Regions from separate parts of the Pseudomonas sp. BP01 genome, predicted to be linked through region 1. Evidence: predicted binding sites of a transcription regulator. Region 1 holds the regulator's gene; each other region holds the start of a gene.
What was found. The regulator FliA, encoded in region 1, starts transcription of late flagellar genes. The targets are predictions, from matches to a motif close to CTAAAGTTTNNNNNNNNNNNGCCGNTAA.
Positions count from the first base shown of each region.

Region 2: a site for FliA is predicted at 3,154-3,181, ahead of JOY50_RS02730 (methyl-accepting chemotaxis protein). Genes of this name have one in related genera too.
Region 3: a site for FliA is predicted at 3,631-3,658, ahead of motA (flagellar motor stator protein MotA). Genes of this name have one in related genera too.

Region 1 covers NZ_JAFBKA010000001.1:135,192-141,884, reverse strand. The annotation lists gene flhA (flagellar biosynthesis protein FlhA) at 1-45, shown strand, start outside; gene flhF (flagellar biosynthesis protein FlhF) at 57-1,364, shown strand; gene fleN (flagellar synthesis regulator FleN) at 1,458-2,291, shown strand; gene fliA (RNA polymerase sigma factor FliA) at 2,288-3,028, shown strand; gene JOY50_RS00580 (chemotaxis response regulator CheY) at 3,149-3,523, shown strand; gene JOY50_RS00575 (protein phosphatase CheZ) at 3,544-4,332, shown strand; gene JOY50_RS00570 (chemotaxis protein CheA) at 4,345-6,588, shown strand; gene JOY50_RS00565 (chemotaxis response regulator protein-glutamate methylesterase) at 6,635-6,693, shown strand, end outside.
Region 2 covers NZ_JAFBKA010000002.1:136,292-142,984, reverse strand. The annotation lists gene JOY50_RS02735 (MFS transporter) at 40-1,266, shown strand; gene JOY50_RS02730 (methyl-accepting chemotaxis protein) at 1,470-3,095, opposite strand; gene JOY50_RS02725 (tetratricopeptide repeat protein) at 3,351-3,749, shown strand; gene JOY50_RS02720 (alpha/beta fold hydrolase) at 3,792-4,682, opposite strand; gene JOY50_RS02715 (DUF1835 domain-containing protein) at 4,909-6,150, shown strand; gene JOY50_RS02710 (PLP-dependent aminotransferase family protein) at 6,485-6,693, opposite strand, start outside.
Region 3 covers NZ_JAFBKA010000018.1:14,383-21,075, forward strand. The annotation lists gene serB (phosphoserine phosphatase SerB) at 1-146, shown strand, start outside; gene asd (archaetidylserine decarboxylase) at 330-1,193, opposite strand; gene JOY50_RS17165 (rhodanese-like domain-containing protein) at 1,203-2,012, opposite strand; gene JOY50_RS17170 (HDOD domain-containing protein) at 2,057-3,592, opposite strand; gene motA (flagellar motor stator protein MotA) at 3,723-4,574, shown strand; gene motB (flagellar motor protein MotB) at 4,578-5,612, shown strand; gene rsgA (small ribosomal subunit biogenesis GTPase RsgA) at 5,766-6,693, opposite strand, start outside.

The DNA of each region.
Region 1 (6,693 bases):
AACAAGCAAGTCACCATCGTTGCCACCGTGGGCCCTAACGGCTGAGGTAGTGGATAATGCAAGTTAAGCGATTTTTCGCCGCCGATATGCGTCAGGCCATGAAACTGGTCCGTGACGAGCTGGGCGCCGATGCCGCGATCATTGGCAACCGCCGTATTGCCGGTGGTGTCGAACTGACGGCCGCGCTGGACTACAAGCTGTCCGCCCTGGCCCCGCGTGTGCCCAACGCCGAGCTGGAAGAAGAGCTGCGCAAGACCCATACGCGCATCGCCACTGCCCAGGCCGAGCTGGACCACCGCCAGGACAGCAGCGACAACAACCGCCAATTGTTTGCCGGGCAGTCGCTGACGGCCGCCGAGCCGTTGATCGAGCCGCACGTCGATGCCCCTGAGGCTGCCGCTGCCCCTGCTGCTGCGCCGGTCGACCCGCGCCTGTTCGATGCCATGCGCTCCGAGCTGTCGGGCCTGCGCGAGCTGCTGGAAGTGCAGCTCGGTTCGCTGGCCTGGACCCAGCTGCAGGGCAGCAAGCCACAGCAGGCCAACCTCTGGCGCCGCTTGCAGCGCATCGGCCTGTCCGGGCCGATCGCCCGTGAGTTGCTGGACCTGACCACCGAGATCGAAGAACCTCGCCAGGCTTGGCGCATGCTGCTGGCGCACCTGGCGCGGATGATCGACATTCCTGAAATCGAGCCGATCGAAGAGGGTGGGGTGATTGCCATGGTTGGCCCGGCCGGCATGGGCAAGACCACCACCCTGGCCAAGCTGGCGGCCCGCTACGTGCTCAAGTACGGCGCGCAGAACCTGGCGCTGGTGAGCATGGACAGCTTCCGTATCGGCGCCCAGGAGCAGCTCAAGACCTTGGGCCGCATCCTCAACGTGCCAGTGACCTACGTCGACCCGGGGCAGTCGCTGGCTGCGGCGCTGGAACCGCTTTTGCGCAAGCGCGTCGTGCTGATCGATACCGCCGGCCTGCAGGCCAGCGATCCGGCTCTGCGCATGCAGCTGGAAACCCTGGCCGGGCGTGGCATTGCCGCGAAGAATTACCTGGTGCTGGCCACCACCAGCCAAAAGCAGGTACTGACCGCCGCCTACCACAGCTACAAGCGCTGTGGCCTGGCCGGTTGTATCCTGACCAAGCTGGATGAAACGGCAAGCCTTGGCGATGTGTTGAGCCTTGCCATCAGTCATGAACTGCCCGTGGCCTACCTGACCGATGGCCCGCGCATTCCGGACGACCTGCACCTGCCGCGCGGCCACCAGCTGGTTTCCCGTGCGGTCAATGTGCAGCAGCAGGACGAGCCCAGCGAAGAGGCCATGGCCGACATGTTCGCTGATCTCTATCACAACCCCCGGCGGGCGGGTTGACCATGAAGCGTGTGCAAAGTAGCTATGCCAAGGGGTACGCAGAATTGCCCCACGTGTGGCCTGAGTCCCAGCGAGACAAGGTAAAGAACAGACATGGGTAGCATGCATCCCGTACAGGTGATCGCCGTGACCGGTGGCAAAGGTGGCGTCGGCAAGACTAACGTTTCAGTGAACTTGTCCCTGGCGCTGGCCGAACTCGGCCGCAGGGTCATGCTGCTTGACGCGGACCTGGGCCTGGCCAACGTCGACGTTTTGCTGGGCCTTACCCCCAAACGTACCCTGGCCGATGTCATCGAAGGGCGCTGCGAGCTGCGTGACGTGATGTTGCAAGGCCCTGGCGGCGTGCGCATCGTCCCCGCGGCCTCGGGCACCCAGAGCATGGTGCACCTGGCCCCGGCCCAGCATGCCGGGCTGATCCAGGCGTTCAGTGAAGTCGGTGACAACCTCGACGTACTGGTGATCGACACTGCGGCGGGGATTGGTGAGTCGGTGGTCAGCTTCGTTCGCGCAGCCCAGGAAGTCCTGCTGGTGGTCTGCGACGAGCCTACCTCGATCACCGATGCCTACGCCCTGATCAAACTGCTCAACCGCGACTACGGGATGAATCGTTTCCGCGTGCTGGCCAACATGGCGCAAAGCCCGCAGGAAGGGCGCAACCTGTTCGCCAAGCTGACCAAGGTCACCGACCGCTTCCTCGACGTGGCCCTGCAGTACGTGGGCGCGGTGCCGTACGACGAGTGTGTGCGCAAGGCGGTGCAGAAGCAGCGCGCCGTCTACGAAGCCTTCCCGCGTTCCAAGTGCGCGCTGGCCTTCAAGGCGATTGCCCAGAAGGTTGACAGCTGGCCGCTGCCAGCCAATCCGCGCGGCCACCTGGAATTCTTTGTCGAGCGCCTGGTGCAGCCCACCAGCGCGGGACCCGTGCTATGAATGCCAGCGGCTTCAAGATGTACAGCCGGGCAGCGAAAGACGCCCAGTACGAGCTGATCGAACGCTACGCCCCACTGGTCAAGCGCATTGCCTACCACCTGTTGGCGCGGTTGCCGGCCAACGTGCAGGTCGAGGACTTGATCCAGGCCGGCATGATCGGCCTGCTTGAAGTGGCCAACAAGTATGACGCCAGCAAAGGCGCCAGCTTTGAAACCTATGCCGGCATCCGCATCCGCGGGGCCATGCTGGACGAGGTGCGCAAGGGCGACTGGGCACCGCGTTCGGTGCACCGCAACACCCGCATGGTCAGTGACGCGATGCGTGCCGTTGAAGCCAGAACCGGCCGAGACGCTAAAGATCATGAAGTTGCTGCCGAACTCCAATTGAGTCTCGATGATTACTACGGGATCTTGAACGATACCCTGGGCAGCCGCCTGTTCAGCTTTGACGACCTGTTGCAGGACGGCGAGCACGAAGGGCTGCACGAGGACGGCGCCAGTGGCCATGTCGAACCTGCGCGTGGCCTGGAGGACGAGCGCTTCCAGGCTGCCCTGACCGAGGCCATTGCCAACCTGCCGGAGCGTGAGCGCCTGGTGCTGGCGCTGTACTACGACGAAGAGCTGAACCTCAAGGAAATCGGCGAGGTGCTTGGGGTCAGCGAGTCGCGGGTCAGCCAGCTGCACAGCCAGTGTGCCGCTCGGTTGCGCAGCCGCCTGGGGGAATGGCGGGCACGTTGAGCCCGGTGTCGTTGCAGTCGTTTTCCACGTGCTTTTTCCACGTTGTACCGAATTGAATGAGTGCGTGCCCGGTCGGCCGGGCGCGTTTGAGACTGCTTGGAGGTCTAATTGGACAAGAACATGAAAATCCTCATCGTTGACGACTTTTCGACGATGCGGCGGATCATCAAGAACCTGTTGCGTGACCTGGGCTTCACCAACACCGAAGAAGCCGACGATGGCACCACGGCGCTGCCGATGCTGCAAAGGGGCGCCTACGACTTCCTGGTAACCGACTGGAATATGCCCGGCATGTCCGGCATCGACTTGCTGCGCAAAGTGCGTGCCGACGAGCAACTGAAGCACTTGCCTGTGCTTATGGTGACCGCTGAGGCCAAGCGCGACCAGATCATCGAAGCGGCCCAGGCCGGGGTCAATGGCTATGTCGTCAAGCCGTTCACCGCCCAGGTGCTCAAAGAAAAGATCGAGAAGATCTTCGAACGCGTCAACGGCTGAGTCACGTCAGGGGGCGCGCCATGGATTCATCACAAACGTCATTGGGCGAGTTCGAATCGACCCTGAAGAAACATGCCCAGGAGTTGGTCGAAAGCCTGGAGCGGGGTCGTTTCGGCGAGGCGGTACAGCTGATTCACGAGCTGAACCAGACCCGCGACCGTGGCCTGTATCAGGAAGTCGGCAAGCTCACCCGCGAGTTGCACAGCGCTATCGTCAGTTTCCAGATCGACCCGACCATGCCACAGGCCGAGGAGGTGTCGCAGATTACCGACGCTACCGAGCGCCTGTCTTACGTGGTCAAGCTGACCGAAGGGGCGGCCAACCGCACCATGGACCTGGTCGAAGAAAGCACCCCGGTGCTCAACGACCTGTCCAGCGAAGCCAAGGCCCTGAGTACCGACTGGCAGCGTTTCATGCGCCGCGAGGTGGCTGCGCCAGAGTTCCGCGAGCTGGTCAAACGCGTCGACAGTTTCCTGACGCACAGCGCTGAAGGTAACCGCAAGGTTGCCGGCCATCTCAACGATATTCTGCTGGCTCAGGACTATCAGGACCTGACCGGCCAGGTGATCAAGCGCGTCACCAGCCTGGTGACCGAGGTGGAAAGCAACCTGCTCAAACTGGTGCTGATGGCCAGCCAGGTCGACCGTTTTGCTGGTATCCAGCATGACCACGATCAACTGCGCGCAGAAAAAGATCTAGAAAAACATCCGACTCGGGGTGAAGGTCCGCAGATTCATGCCGATAAGCGTGAAGACGTTGTGTCCGGTCAGGACGATGTCGATGATTTGCTGTCCAGCCTGGGTTTTTAAGGAGCACGTTTGATGAGCTTCGGCGCCGATGAAGAAATCCTCCAGGATTTCCTGGTAGAAGCCGGCGAAATTCTTGAGCAACTGTCCGAGCAACTGGTCGAGCTGGAAAGCCGACCTGACGATGCCGACCTGCTCAATGCGATCTTTCGCGGTTTCCACACTGTAAAAGGGGGCGCCGGCTTCCTTCAGCTGAACGAGCTGGTGGAGTGCTGCCATATTGCCGAGAACGTGTTCGACATCCTGCGCAAAGGTGAGCGCCGGGTCGATGCGGAACTGATGGACGTGGTGCTTGAAGCACTGGATACGGTCAACAGTATGTTCGGCCAGGTACGCGAGCGCGCAGAGGTGACACCGGCCACCCCCGAGCTGCTGGCGGCCTTGTCGCGCCTGGCCGAGCCCGGTGGCGCCGAGGTTGCGCAACCGCCTGCGGCCCCGGCACCGTCAGCCGAGGCGCCTGTTGCGGCCACGGCCCCAGCCGATGACCAGGACATTACCGATAGCGAGTTTGAACAGCTGCTCGATTCGCTCGATGCGGTCAAGGCGCAAGCGGCGGTCGACGAGCAGATGCAGGGCGAGGCTGTCAGTGGCGAAGGTGACGAAATCACTGATGCCGAGTTCGAGTCGCTGCTCGACCAGTTGCACGGCAAAGGCCAGTTCAGTGTCGACGTCGTGGTGCAACCGGTCGCCTTGCCTGTAGACGCGGCAAGCGACGAAATTACCGACGAAGAATTCGAATCGTTGCTCGACCAGTTGCATGGCAAGGGCACTTTCCAGGCGGACGTCTTGCCTGCTGCCAACGCGCCGGCGCCGGTCGCGGTTGACCACAGCGCTGCCAGCGACGAAATCAGCGAGCACGAGTTCGAGGCCCTGCTGGACCAGTTGCACGGCAAAGGCAAGTTTGGTGGTGACGTTGCTGCGGCCGAGGCCCCGGCTGTCGCCAAGGCGCAAGCGCCTGCCCAGGCCAAGGCCGACAGCCTGCCAGTGGCCAAACCAGCCGCTGCTGCCCCGGCGCCTGCGGCCGCCAGCAAGCCTGCGCCGGCCCCCCGTGCGCCGGCGCCGGCTGTAGAGAAGCATGCTGTCAGCGAAGCGGAAACCACCGTTCGCGTCGACACCGCGCGCCTGGACGAAATCATGAACATGGTCGGCGAACTGGTGCTGGTGCGTAACCGCCTGGTGCGTCTGGGCCTGAACAGCGGCGACGAGGCCATGTCCAAGGCCGTGTCCAACCTCGACGTGGTCACGGCCGACTTGCAGACGGCGGTGATGAAAACCCGCATGCAGCCGATCAAGAAAGTGTTCGGCCGCTTCCCGCGCCTGGTGCGCGACCTTGCCCGCCAACTGAAGAAAGAGATCAACCTGGAGCTGGTCGGCGAAGAGACTGACCTGGACAAGAACCTGGTCGAGGCCCTGGCCGACCCGTTGGTGCACCTGGTGCGCAACGCCGTCGACCATGGTGTCGAGATGCCCGATGAGCGTGAAGCCTCTGGCAAGGCCCGCACCGGCCGTGTGGTGCTGTCGGCCGAACAGGAAGGTGACCACATCCTGCTGTCGATCTCTGACGACGGCAAGGGCATGGACCCGAACATCTTGCGCGCCAAGGCCGTAGAAAAAGGCCTGATGGACAAAGATGCCGCCGAGCGCCTGAGCGAGTCGGACTGCTACAACCTGATCTTCGCCCCGGGCTTCTCGACCAAGACCGAGATTTCCGATGTGTCTGGCCGTGGCGTGGGCATGGACGTGGTGAAAACCAAGATTTCCCAGCTCAACGGTTCGATCAACATCTACTCGGCCAAGGGCCAGGGCTCGAAGATCGTCATCAAGGTACCGCTGACCTTGGCGATCATGCCCACCTTGATGGTGATGCTGGGCAACCAGGCGTTTGCCTTCCCGCTGGTCAACGTCAACGAGATCTTCCACCTCGACCTGTCGCGCACCAACGTGGTCGACGGCCAGGAAGTGGTGATCGTGCGCGACAAGGCGCTGCCGCTGTTCTACCTCAAGCGCTGGCTGGTACAGGGCCAGGTGCATGAAGAGCAGCACGAGGGCCACGTGGTGATCCTGTCGGTCGGCACGCAGCGCATCGGCTTTGTCGTCGATCAACTGGTTGGCCAGGAAGAAGTGGTAATCAAGCCGCTGGGCAAGATGTTGCAGGGCACCCCGGGCATGTCCGGGGCCACCATCACCGGTGACGGTCGCATCGCGTTGATTCTCGACGTCCCGAGCATGCTCAAGCGTTACGCCGCGCGGCGTATTTGATTTCGGTGGCGCACCCTGGCGGGTGGCGCCGCCTAATGGAGTGTTTATGGCAGTCAAGGTCCTGGTGGTGGATGATTCCGGTTTCTTCCGCCGCCGCGTCTCGGA
Region 2 (6,693 bases), on a different contig from region 1:
CGCCTGCTACAGGCGACATCCCTCATGGAACCGACCCCCATGCCAAGCAACCGCCAGGCCCCTCGCGGCCTTCCCGAACACAGTCAACAGAGCGTCACACAGCAATGGCTGGCAATCCTCTCGGTCGCCGTGGGTGCCTTCGCCCTGGTCACCAGCGAGTTCCTCCCGGTGGGGGTACTCAACGATGTGGCCAGTGACCTTGGCATCAGTGCAGGCCTTGCCGGCCTGATGGTGACGCTGCCCGGTATCATGGCCGCGCTGGCCGCGCCGTTGATTTCCGTGGGGGTCGGCGCGATGGACCGGCGCTACCTGCTGATCGGCCTGACGCTGATCATGATCATCGCCAACACCATCGTGGCCTACGCCGTCGACTTCAACCTGCTGTTGGTCGGCCGCGTGCTGCTGGGTGTCAGTATCGGTGGCTTCTGGGCGACCGCCATCGCCCTCAGCGGCCGCCTGGCCCCAGACGGCATGGGCGTGGCCAAGGCCAACTCGATCATCATGGCCGGCGTAACCCTGGCGACCGTAGTGGGCGTGCCCGTGGGCACCTGGCTGAGCGGGCTGATGGGCTGGCGCATGACTTTCCTGGTTACCGCACTGGTAGGCATACCCGTGCTGCTGGCGCAGGTATTGCTGCTGCCGCGGCTGCTGCCGGAAAAGGCCATTCGCATCAGCGACCTGCCGGCCTTGTTCATCAACCCGCAAGCGCGGGTGGGGCTGATTGCCGTGCTGTTGATCGGCCTGGCGCACTTTGCCGCGTACACCTATGTTGCCCCGTTCTTCAAACAGAATGCCGGCTTTGACGGGCCTACGATTGGCTCGCTGTTGCTGCTGTATGGCGTAGCCGGGTTCATGGGTAACATTTTCGCGGGCTACGCTGCCAACCGCAGCGTGCGGCATACCCTGATGCTGGTAGCGCTCATGATTGCTGTCAGCACCGCCCTGTTCCCGCACTTCGCCACCGGCATGACCGGCGCCGCGATGCTGATCGCGCTGTGGGGCTTCGCGTTCGGTGCGTTCCCGGCCTGCGCCAACATCTGGATGTTCGTGGTGGCACCTAAGGATGTTGAACGTGGCATGCCGCTGTTCGTGGCCATGTTCCAGGTGATCATTGCACTGGGCTCGTTCTTCGGCGGGCAGGTGGTCGACCATATGGGCACCGCGGTGCTGTTGAGCCTGGCTACCGCGTTGGTGGGCTGTGGTTTTGTCACCGTGCTGGTGCTGGGGCGCAACGTCAGCAATAACCTTGCTGCTCAGCCGGGCTGAGCAGCTGCCCAAAGCGACTGCGAAAAGCTTGAGCTGTCGGCACCGAGGCGCCTGCTTCGCGGGCCCCTCTCACAAGTACAGCGCCGGCTTCGGGCCGGCGCTGTACTTGTGGCAGCAACTGTCTTGCACAAAACTTGAAAGCTGCCGCAATCACTGCGGGAGCGGGCTTGCCCCAAGTACAAACCGCAGACATCGTTTACATTTCAAACCCTGAACCGCCCCACCAATGCCGTCATCTCCCCCACCAGCCCCGACAGCGCCTTGCTCGCCTCGCTGGTCTGCTGCGCTCCCGTCGCCGAGTTGATCGACAGCTCGCGAATGTTCAGCAGGTTGCGGTCCACTTCCCGCGCCACCTGAGCTTGCTCTTCGGCCGCACTGGCGATGACCAGGTTGCGCTCGTTGATTTCGCCAATCGCACTGTAGATACCTTCCAGCACCTGCCCCGAGGCCAGGGTCACGTCCAGTGTCGACTGCGCTCGGTTGGTGCTGGCCTGCATCGAAGCCACCGCCGCTTCGGTGCCCGCCTGCACGCGGCCGATCATCTGTTCGATTTCCTGGGTCGATTGTTGCGTGCGATAGGCCAGCGTACGCACCTCATCCGCCACCACCGCAAAGCCCCGCCCGGCCTCACCGGCACGGGCCGCCTCGATGGCAGCATTGAGCGCCAGCAGGTTGGTTTGCTCGGACACCGAGCGGATCACTTCCAGTACCTTGCCGATATCCCGTACCTGCCCCACCAGTTGCTCCAGGTGCGCACTGCTGGTCTGGATCTCGCGGGTCATGGCCTCGGTGCCATCGATGTTGTCGCTGACTTGCTGGCGGCTTTGTGCGGCCAGCTGGTTGGACTCGCTGGTGGTCTGCGAAGTGGTGATGGCGTTGCGCGCAACCTCCTCCACGGCCGTGGTCATTTCGGTCACAGCGGTAGCTGCCTGTTCCAGCTCTTGCCCCTGCTGACGCAGGTTGCTGGCGCTTTCCTCGGTGACCGCGTTCAACGCAGTGGCGGCTGCGTCCAGCTGCCGGGCACAGTGGTTGATCTGCCCCAGGGTGTCGCGCTGGCTCTGCTGCATGCGCTGCAGCTCATGGAACAGCTGGCCGATCTCGTTGTTGCCCTGCCCTTGCACCGGCACGCTCAGGTCGCCACCGGCAATGCGCTGGAAATGCCGACCGGCTTCACGCAGCGGGTGCAGCACACGCTGGGCAATGAAGGCCCAGCACAGTGCAGCCAGCAGCAAGGTCACCGCCAGCAGCCCCAGGCTCAGCAATTGCGCACGCGCCAGGCGCCGGTCGGACTCCAGCATGATCTGCTGGCCACGTTCGTTCAGTGCGCCAACCAGCTGCTGGCGTAGCGCTTGCAGCCGGCCCATGGCATTGCCGGCATCGCTGTTGACCTTGAAGTACTGCTCGAGCGAGCGCTGGCGGGTCGCCTCCCGCTGCCCGGCCACCGCCCTGGCGTATTCGGCAAAGGTAGCCTGCAGCTCGGTTGCCAATATGCGCAGGGCTGGCTCGCGGGCGTTTTCGACAAATTCATCGACCAGCTTCTGGCTCTTGTCGTTCAGCTCCACCGACAGCGCCATGCGCTTGCCTGCACTCTCCTCATGGCCCCCCAACTGCTCGATGAAGCCCGAGGACACATTGGCGCTGGAACGAATTGCCATCAACAACGCATTGTTCAACCGGTCGGACTGGTGTGCGGTCTGGTCCAGCTCGGTGATCTGCTGGTCGCTGCCCACTGCTGCCCACCAGGCACTGACAGTGGAAAACAGCAGGGTCAGGCTGAAAAGCGACAGCACCCAGAACATTCCGGTACGTATTTTCAGGTTGGCAAGCATGCGGGCAGTACTCCTTGTTGGCACCACTTCTGGTCGAAATTCGACGGTGGGTGTGCTGCTATCGGAGGTGCCGGCGCAGGCTTGAGGCGCAGGGAGTCGGTTATGGGCGGTAACCGAACAGATGTTGTCGGCAGAGACCGGGGGTTGAAGATCGCGCTATTCAGGGGGGAACTTCAACCCTTGCCAACGGTCGATAGCATCCCCTCGCCCCCTATCGGCAAAGGGCTTGCCAACGACCTGCCGAGTTTACTGCCGATGCCCAGCACTTCTGTTCTGTCAGCCTTGCTCCTGTTGTTCAGCGTCGCGGCATCAGCCTATGCACAGGCTGGCGAGCGCTCGGCGCCTGCACGCAGCAACAATGCCTCGACCGTGCTGATCGAGACGGCTTCGCAGCAGTATGCCGACGGCCAGCTCGACCAGGCAGCGGCCACCCTGGAGCGAGCGCTGCACATACAGCCGAACAACCCGGCAACCTTGCACTACCTGGGCGTTCTTCGCCTGCAGCAAGGGCAGTATGAGCAGGCAGAAACCCTCGCGTTGCGCTCCAACCTGCGTGTAGGCGCAAACCGCGCCCTGCGCAATCGCAACCTGCAGCTGATAGAGGCCGCGCACAGCGCCCAGCACTCAGGCATGCTGCCAACAGCTGCACACTGACCGCCGGTCAGACGCTGCGACTTACTTGCGCCAAGGCCAACTTCAGCGATCGAGGAAGCCGACTACCGCCTCCGCGAAGGCCTGCGGTTGGTCCAGCATGACGAAGTGGAAGCTGCCATCGATACGTTTGAAGCTGATGTTTCGCGCCCCTGCGTAGGCGTTTGCGAAGGTTGCATCGACGCTGGCAGCGGGTATGCCATACAAGGGGTCATAGGCATAGACGACCTGCACCGGCGACTGGATGCTGCCAAGCTCCGGGCGCAGGTCGGTGGTCATCAGTTCATAGGTGGCATCGGCTACCGCCCTGCGGTCCGAGCGCAGCGCGGCTTCGACCAGTGCCGGCCTGGCCGCAGTGGTCTTGGCCAGCCGGTCGATGGCTGTGCGCTGCATGGCTTCGGCCTGCGCTGCCGGGGCCAGCAGCATCCCATCACGGAATGTCGCAGCCTGCGGTGCAGCCGTTTCGGCAGTTGCCGTGGGGTCGATCAATAACGTGTAAAACGGCAGCGCATCGACAACCATCAGCCGCCCTACCTGCTCGGGGTGGCGTGCGCCAAGCATCAGCGCCACCTCACCGCCCAGCGAATGGCCAATGACGGCCGGCGCCTCAAGGCGCTGGCTGCGGATATAGCCTGCAACCGCCTCGGCCACCGGCGCGGCAACGCGCCCGTCCACAGCGGGCACGGCAGGCAAACCGGCAAAGCCTGCAACCTGCACCAGATGCAGACGATGCTGCTGGCGCAGTGTGCTGGCCAGCCCCGCCCACACCTCACGGGATGAAGCCAGCCCGGGGATCAGGATGACGTCTGGCCCGGTACCCTCGACCGTTACCGAAATACGTTCGCCAGCCACAGGTACTGGCTGGCTTGGCGCGGCCAATACCGAGCCCAGTGACAAGCTGGTGCCGATTGCTGCAAGCAGGGTGCGTATGCGCATGGTCGCCATTCCTTTGACTTCGACGGAGAAAAGCCCGCCACTATAAGGGGCATGGCAGCCCATGGGAAAACTATCGTTTGCAACCCGCTGCGCTGCGCCGTTAAAGTCGGGGCCTGGGCGCCGGCTGCGCCTGCGGTCCGCGCGAAGGGGTTGCCCGAGCCACGCGTCACTACATTCCCATACCAGCTCCCGGCTTGTCGGCGGACCGAGCCCCTAAGGAGTTGGCATGCCCGCCATAAATGCTTCACGCCACCACGGCTTGCTCGACCTGCCCGCCCTGCGCGAGCGCGCCAAGCGCTTGCTGACCCAACTGAAAAACCACCAAGCCGACGACGCCCGCGAGCAATTGCGCGCGCTTGGCCTGCCCGGCCCCGACTACCGGCTTGCCGATACCCAATGGCTGGTGGCCCGCGAGGCCGGCTTTGCCAGCTGGCCCAGGCTCAAGGCCCATGCCGATGCCGTGGCGTTCGCAGCACGCCACCCCGGTTTTTCTGCCGATGACGAGGCTAACGTGCAGCACTGGCGCTGCGGCAACGACATCGCCCACAGCTTGCGCACCGCCGGGTTTGCCGGCGCTTTCCAGATGTTCGACGACCCCATGGTCATGGGGCCTGTACCGGCGCTGCCCGATGAGCAGTACTGGCAGGTTCGCAGCGCATACGTGCAGCAGGCGTTCAAGCTAAGCACCCAGGACGTTGAACAGCGTCAGGCCGCCCAGCGTAGTGCATTGGCCGGGCTTAACCGCGACAGCGAAATTGTGCTGTGGTGCGAGGCTGACGCTTACGACCAGCTGTTCCTGATTCGGGTACTCGCCAGCCTGCCGGGCCTGCCGCGCCGGCTGGAGCTGATCGAAATTGACCAGGTGCCCGGTATCGAGCGTTTCATCGGCATCGGCCAACTGGCGCCCGACCTGCTGGCCTGGTTGTGGCCGCAACGTCGTGCGCTGGGTGAGGATGCACTCGCCCTCGCCTGCGAGGCATGGGCGGCCTACACCGCACCCAATCCAAAGGCCTGGGCAAGCCTCGCCGGCCACCCGCACCCGGCCTTGCCGTTGCTGGGCGGGGCGTTGGCGCGCCAGCTACAGGAGCTGCCGGGGGCCCATGATGGCTTGAGCCTGACCGAACGCTTGCTGCTGCGCGTGCTGGCTTCACGCGGCGAGCTACCGGCCGGCCGCGTGTTTGGGCAGTTGATGATGCAGGATGACCCGCTGCCTTACCTCGGTGACCTGATGTTTCATGTGCTTCTGCAGCCGTTGATCCATGCGCCACAGCCGCTGCTGCTGGAAGGCCCGGGAGATACTTGGGCGCAGCGACCGCTGCGGCTGACGCCGCTTGCCGAGCAGGTGCTTGCAGGCAAGGCGCACTGGCTTGATCACAACCCTGCGCAGCGCTGGGTTGGCGGGGTGCTGGTGGATGCGGCTGACAGGCCTTGGGTAGTGACCGAACAAGGCGAGGTGTGGCGACGTTGATAACGTGCTCAACCCCAGGGCCGCTGTGCGGCCCATCGCCGGCAAGCCAGCTCCCACCTGGACCGCATTGACCTCAGGTCTTGTATCACTCCTGTGGGAGCTGGCTTGCCGGCGATGAGGCCAGTCCAGGCGGCACCACACATTTGAATCACAGTGACCGTGAAATCACCTTTCTGCTGCCTGCGCCAGGCGCTGTGCGGGCCATCGCCGGCGAGCCAGCTCCCACCTGGAACACATTGACCTCAGGTCTTGTATCACTCCTGTGGGAGCTGGCTTGCCGGCGATGAGGCCAGTCCAGGCGGCACCAGACAATTGAATCACCGCAGTCGTGAAATCACCTTTCTGCTGCCTGCGCCAGGCGCTGGGTGGCCTGCCGGATCTCATCCACGTCCAGCGAAGCAAAGCCCAGGCGCAAGGCATTCTCGGCATGACCAAACGGCGAGAACTGGCGACCGCTGCGCACCACCAGGTCCAGCTCCAGTGCCTTGTCGACCAACTGGTCCACATTGATCGCGTCGGCAAACCGCACCCACAGCGCCAGCC
Region 3 (6,693 bases), on a different contig from region 1:
TGCCGATGCTGTCGCTGGCCGGCCTGGGCGTAGCGTTCCGCGCCAAGCCGCTGGTGCGCCAGTCGGCCAAGCAGGCGATTTCCACCCTGGGGCTGGATGGCGTGCTGTACCTGTTGGGCCTGCGCGACCGCGAGGCTCGCGGCTGACCCGGGAACCTGGGGCTGCTTCGCAGCCCTTCGCGGGCATGCCCGCTCCCACAGTGATCGCGCGAACCTTCAAAGCGTGAGTAGACACCATGCTTTGTGGGAGCGGGCGTGCCCGCGAAGGGCCGCACAGCGGCCCCAATGAAAAGGCCCCGCATGAGCAGGGCCTTTTTCATCCAGCTTGAATCAAGCCTGGGCGGGCTCTGCCAACAATTGCCCCATGCTTACAGCGGAGCCAGCGCCCAGGTTCTCAGCCCACTTCACCTGCTCCGGCCCGAACAGCACGATGGCGGTCGAGCCCAGCTTGAAGCGGCCCAGCTCGGCACCTTTCTCCAGGTGGATCGGCGCACGGCTGGCTTCGTCGTAACGGAAGGTCTTCAGCTCACGCTTGGGCGGCGTCACCAATCCAGCCCACACGGTTTCGATCGAGGCGACGATCATCGCACCCACCAGCACCACGGCCATCGGCCCGCGCTCGGTGTCGAACAGGCACACCACGCGCTCGTTGCGGGCGAACAGCTCGGGAACGTTCTCTGCGGTGGTCTGGTTGACCGAGAACAGACGGCCCGGCACATAGACCATTTCGCGCAGGGTGCCGGCCAGCGGCATGTGCACGCGGTGGTAGTCCTTGGGCGACAGGTAGATGGTGGCAAACTCGCCGCCCATGAACGGCGCTGCCAGGGCCGGGTCGCCGCCCAGCAGCTCTTGCGCGCTGTAACCGTGGCCCTTGGCCTGGAAGATGCGGCCGTGCTCGATCGGGCCGAGCTGGCTGACGGCGCCGTCGGCCGGGCACAGGATGGCGCCCGGGGTTTCGTCCAGCGGGCGTGCACCGGGCTTCAGGGCGCGGGTGAAGAACGCATTGAAGTGCTCGTAAGCGCTCAAGTCCTCGACCAGCGCTTCAGACATGTTTACCTGGTAGCGCTTGGCGAACCAGGCGGTAAAGGCATTCTTGAACCAGCGCACGCGGCACTCGGCGATGCAGCCGGCCAGCCGCGACAGCAGGTGGTGCGGCAGCAGGTACTGGCTGATGATGAACAAACGGGATTTCATGCAGGTTCCTTAAACTTCTACAGGCGTGTCCGGGTGGTTGCCCCATTCGCTCCACGAGCCGGCGTAGGCCTTGACGCGTGGGTAGCCGAGGGCCTTGGCCACCAGATAAGTGAAGCCGGAGCGGCGGTGGGTCTGGCAGTGGGTGATCACTTCCTTGTCAGGGGTGATGCCCAGCTGCTCGAGGACTTGTTTGATGTCCTGGCGAATGCGCAGGTGGTCGTTGAGGTCCATGCCGGCGGTCCACTCGAAGTTGATAGCACCGGGTATGTGCCCGCCCTTTGCTGCCAATACCTTCTCGCCGCTGAATTCCTGCGGGCCGCGAGCGTCCCAGATGACCAGGTCATCGGCGCCCAGGCGGCTTTGCAGGTACTCGCGGGTGGCGGTGGGGGCGTTGTCGATACGCAGATGCACCGGGCTGTTGCCGCTGGCGGGCACGTCGGTGGACAACGTGTCTGCCGGCCAGGCCTGGATACCGCCATTGAGGTAGTGATACGCCTTGTGGCCGATCACGTCGAGCAGCCAGATGAAGCGCCCGGCCCAGCCACCGCCTTCATCGTCGTACACCACATAGACAGCGTCGTCGCGGTGGCCGAGTTCGCTGAACAGTTTTTCCAGCTCGCCCAGGGGCGGCAGCAGGCCGGGCGCAGGAGGCTGGCCAAGCTGGGTACGCTTGCCTTCGACAAAGCGTGCGCCGGGGATATGCCCGCTGACATAGCGGTTGGCACTGCTCAGGTCGACCAGGATCAGCTGTGGCGAACCCAGGCGTGGCAGCAGGTCCGCGGCTTCGATCACCAGGGGCAGGCCGGAAAAGTCAGTCATCCACGGTCTCCAGTGTGGAAAGAGGGGCGATTGTAGCGCAAGGCTCAGCCCTTGCGGTTGGCAAACACCGACAGTGCCCGCTCGGTGCATTGTGCGGTCTTGCCGAAGGCCTGCACGCTGATATCGGCCAAAGGCCGGCAGCCCTGGTCGGCCACTATCAGCATCAGCACCTGGTCGTTCACCGCCAGCGAGCGCAGCAGCACGTGCTCGCTGCGGAACAGGGCGCGCAGCGGGGCTGGCAGCAAGGCCGAGAACTGGCTGTGGTTTTCTGGGGTGATGCGCAGCTGCCCGGCCTGCGCCATCAGCTTTTGCAGCAGTTTGTTTTGTGACACCTGCAGGGCCAGGGCCCCCGCCTCTTTGGGTAGACCGGCAATCTGCTGCACGCGCAGGTAGTCACTGGCTTTATCCAGGCTCAGCAGCATGATGCGTTGCATGCCGCAGGCCAACAGGGCTTCACGGGCCTGGGTGGCCAGGTGCACGGTATTGGTGAACGGGCTGGGCTGGGCCAACAGGTCCTGGCACAGCTTGCGCCAGCGCGCCAGGTCGTCGCTGCTGGGTGGCGGCGGCGCCAGCATGTCCGGGTGCGGGCGGCGCTGGTGCCAGGGCCAGATCAGTGCTTCAGCCGGGTGGAACAGGGCATGCCTGGCGTGGCGGCGGGCGCTGGCGGCAGCTTGTTGGTGTACTTGCTGCTGCACGTCTTCCAGCGAGGTCTGCAGGTACAGCGCCGTCAGCAGTTGCCAGCGCAGCAGGTGCGGGTTGTCCCAGCCCACCTGCGCCGCCAGTGCAAGGTTGTTGGCCAGCAGCACGGTGTTGGCCGGCTGGTTGAACCAGCGGCGCAGGCCGGGCTCGGCATCCAGGCGGTGTTGCTGGCTGAGCAGGTCTTCGTCGCGGGCGATGCTCAGCACTTGGGCCAGTTGTTCGCGTTCCTCCAGCAGCAGGCGGTAACCCTGTGTTACCCACTGCGGCAGGCGCCAGTACTCCGCCATGGTTTGGCACAGCGCCATGATGCGCACGCCAAACAGCTCATCCTCTACCTGGGCGGCGTCCTCACCCTTGTGGATAACCCGCAGCTCCCAGGTGTCGAGCAGCTTGGGGTAGGCCAGTGCCAGCGGCCACAGCGGTGACAGGAACAGCAGGCTGCCCCAGTGAATTTCCTGCCACAGGCGTGCCAGGCGGCTGGCGAACAGGCCGCTGGCCTGCTGCGAGGCGTGCTGGCTAATCAGCTGGAACTGGCTGAGCACTGGCGGGATTTCTTCGACGGGCAGCGCGGGCAGGCGCTTGAGCAGTTGCTCGCTGCGCGCCAGGCCCAGGCGGTTGAGGGCGACTTCCAGGCTTTCGGCGGGCTCGGCCTGGCTGGCGTTGGTGGGGTGATTCGCTTCGCGCATCACCGAAAGCACCAGTGCCGGGCTGTCCTGCATCAGTTCGGCGATGTCGCGCAGCGAGCGGCGGCTATCGTGGATGGCAGCCATGACCCGGTCGTAGCTGTGCTTCGGCACGGGGATGCGAACACTCTCTAGCAGCTTTACCCAGGCCTCTAGCGTACGCGGAGCCTGAGCGGGCACCTTGGTTTCGATTGGCATTTTGACATCAGTCCGAACTGGCTTTTCGCATTGAGTGGCTATAGTCTGGCGCAGTTCTGCCGATAAGTAGAAGAAGAGTTTTAAAGCTCCCGTCTCTTCCCCTGACCACGACAGCAAGTGCTTTGAACCTATGGCTAAAATTATCGGCATCATCGTCGTATTCGCGAGCGTGCTCGGCGGCTACGTGCTCTCCCACGGCAAGATCGCGGCGCTGATCCAGCCGTTCGAAGTACTGATCATCGGCGGTGCGGCCTTTGGCGCATTTCTGCAGGCCAACCCTGGCCACATGACCATGCACGTCATCAAGAAGTCGATGAAGATGTTCGGCTCGCGCTTCACCCATGCCTACTACCTGGAGGTGCTGGGCCTGGTGTACGAGATCCTCAACAAGAGCCGTCGCGAAGGCATGATGGCCATCGAGGCCGACATCGAGGACGCCGCCGCCAGCCCTATCTTCGCCAAGTACCCGACGGTGCTGGCCGACGAGCGCATGACTGCGTTCGTGTGCGACTACTTGCGCATCATGTCCACCGGCAACATGGCCCCGCACGAACTCGAGGGCTTGTTCGACATGGAGCTGCTGAGCATGAAGGAAGAGCTGGAGCACCCGTCCCATGCGGTGACCGGCATCGCTGACGGCATGCCTGGTTTCGGTATCGTCGCGGCGGTACTGGGTATCGTGGTAACCATGGCCTCGCTGGGCGAGGGCGACCAGGCAGCCATCGGCATGCACGTGGGTGCGGCGCTGGTCGGTACCTTCTTCGGTATTCTGGCTGCCTACGGCTTCTTCGGCCCGCTGGCCAAGTGCCTGGAGCACGATGCCAAGGAGGAGCTGAACCTCTACGAGTCGATCAAGGCTTCGCTGGTTGCCTCGGCCTCGGGCATGCCACCTTCGCTGGCCGTCGAGTTCGGGCGCAAGGTGCTGTACCCAAGGCACCGCCCAAGTTTCGCCGAGCTGGAACAAGCGGTTCGCGGTCGCTGAGTCATGGAAAACAATCAGCCCATCATCGTCAAGCGCGTCAAGCGCTTTGGCGGCGGCCACCACGGCGGCGCCTGGAAAATCGCCTTTGCCGACTTTGCTACGGCAATGATGGCGTTCTTTCTGGTGCTGTGGTTGATGTCCACGGCCACACCGGAGCAGAAAATCGCCATTGCCGGCTACTTCCAGGACCCGATCGGCTTCACGGAAAGCGGCACGCCCTATGTCATCGACCTCGGTGGTTCGCCTGAACTGGCACCGGAGAAAACCATCAACCCGGAAGTCAAATCCGAGCCGATGCCCGAGTCCACAACCCAGATGAGCAAGGACCAGGTCGAGACCATGGCCGAGCAGGTCGAGCGCGAGCGCCTGGAGTTGCTGCTGCAGGAACTGCAGAACAAGGTGGAAGAGAACCCGCAGCTGCAGAAGTTCAAGGACCAGATCCTGTTCGAAATCACCCAGGACGGCCTGCGCATCCAGATCATGGATGCCGAGAACCGGCCGATGTTCGACATCGGTAGCGCCCGCTTGCAGCCGTACTTTGAAGACATCCTGCTGGCCATGGCCGATACCATCAAGGCGGTGCCGAACAAGATCAGCATCAGCGGCCACACCGATGCCAAGCCGTATGCCGGCAGTGGTGAGTTCGGCAACTGGGAGCTGTCGGCCAACCGTGCCAACGCTGCGCGCCGTGCGCTGGTGGCTGGGGGTTACCCGGACGGGCAGGTGGCGCGGGTGGTGGGTTATGCCTCGTCGTCGCTGTTCGACCGCAAGGACCCGTTCAACCCGGTCAACCGCCGTATCGATATCATCGTGCTGACCAAGAAGGCCCAGCGCAATATCGAGGGTGAGCAGGGTGCGCCGGAAGCGCCGGCCGCCGACCCTGCTGCACCGCCGGCTAGCGCCCCTGCGCCAGGGGCTGGCGCACCGCAAGCCCCTGGGGCAACTGAGCAAGCACCGATGCAACCGCGTGAGCTGCGCCAGAAGCTGAACATCTTTGAAGATGGCACGCTGAAGATGGATGAGGCCAAGGAGCAGTAAGCCTTGCTCGGTACTGTAGGAGCGGCCTTGTGTCGCGATGGGCTGCAAAGCAGCCCCGGCGATCTATGCGGCAACGCTGAAATCCTGGGGCCGCTTTGCGGCCCATCGCGACACAAGGCCGCTCCTACAAGGACCGCGTAAGGCTCACAACGATCAGTAGCTGTCTTCTGTCAGGCTGGCGATGATCGAGCGGTAGCTGTTCATGCGTTGCGGCTTGATGCGCCCCTCGTCCAGGGCCTTGAGCAGCGCGCAGCCCGGTTCGCGGTCATGCTTGCAGTCGCGGAAGCGGCAGGTGCCGAACAGGTCGCGGAACTCGATAAAGCCATCTTCCACGTCGTCGCGGCTGACATGGCCAAGGCCGAACTCACGGATGCCCGGCGAGTCGATCAGATCGCCGCCGTTAGGGAAGTGGTACAGCCGCGCCGTGGTGGTGGTGTGGGTACCTTGGCCAGACCATTCCGACAGGTCGCCGACACGGGTACCGGCATCTGGCAGCAGGCTGTTGACCAGCGACGACTTGCCCACCCCTGACTGGCCGACGAACACACTGATGTGGCCGTCAAGCAGCTGCTGCAGGCGCTGCATGCCGTCGCCCTGGTGTGCCGATACTTCCAGCAGCGGGTAGCCCAGTTCACGGTAGACTTCCAGCAGCGCATGCAGGCCGGGGCCATTCTCGTCGTTGATCAAGTCGGCCTTGTTCAGCAGCAGCAGCGGGCGCAGGCCGGCGTGCTCGGCCGCGACCAGGTAGCGGTCGATCAGGTTTGGGTGCGGTTCTGGCGCCGGTGCGAACACGATCACGATCAGGTCGACGTTGGCGGCCACCGGCTTGAGTTGGCCGTGGTTGTTTGGCCGGCACAGTTCGGTGCTGCGCGGCATCTGCGCCACGATTACGCCGATGCCCTGGTTACCCGCACGCCACACGACACGGTCGCCGGTGACCAGCGCCGGCAGGTTGGCGCGCAAATGGCAGCGGAACACCTGGCCTGCGGTTTCGCCATCCTGGGCTTCAACTTCTACCTGCACGCCAAAGTGCGCGATCACCAGGCCCAGTTGCTCTGGCCCCAGGTCGCCGCCTTCCAGT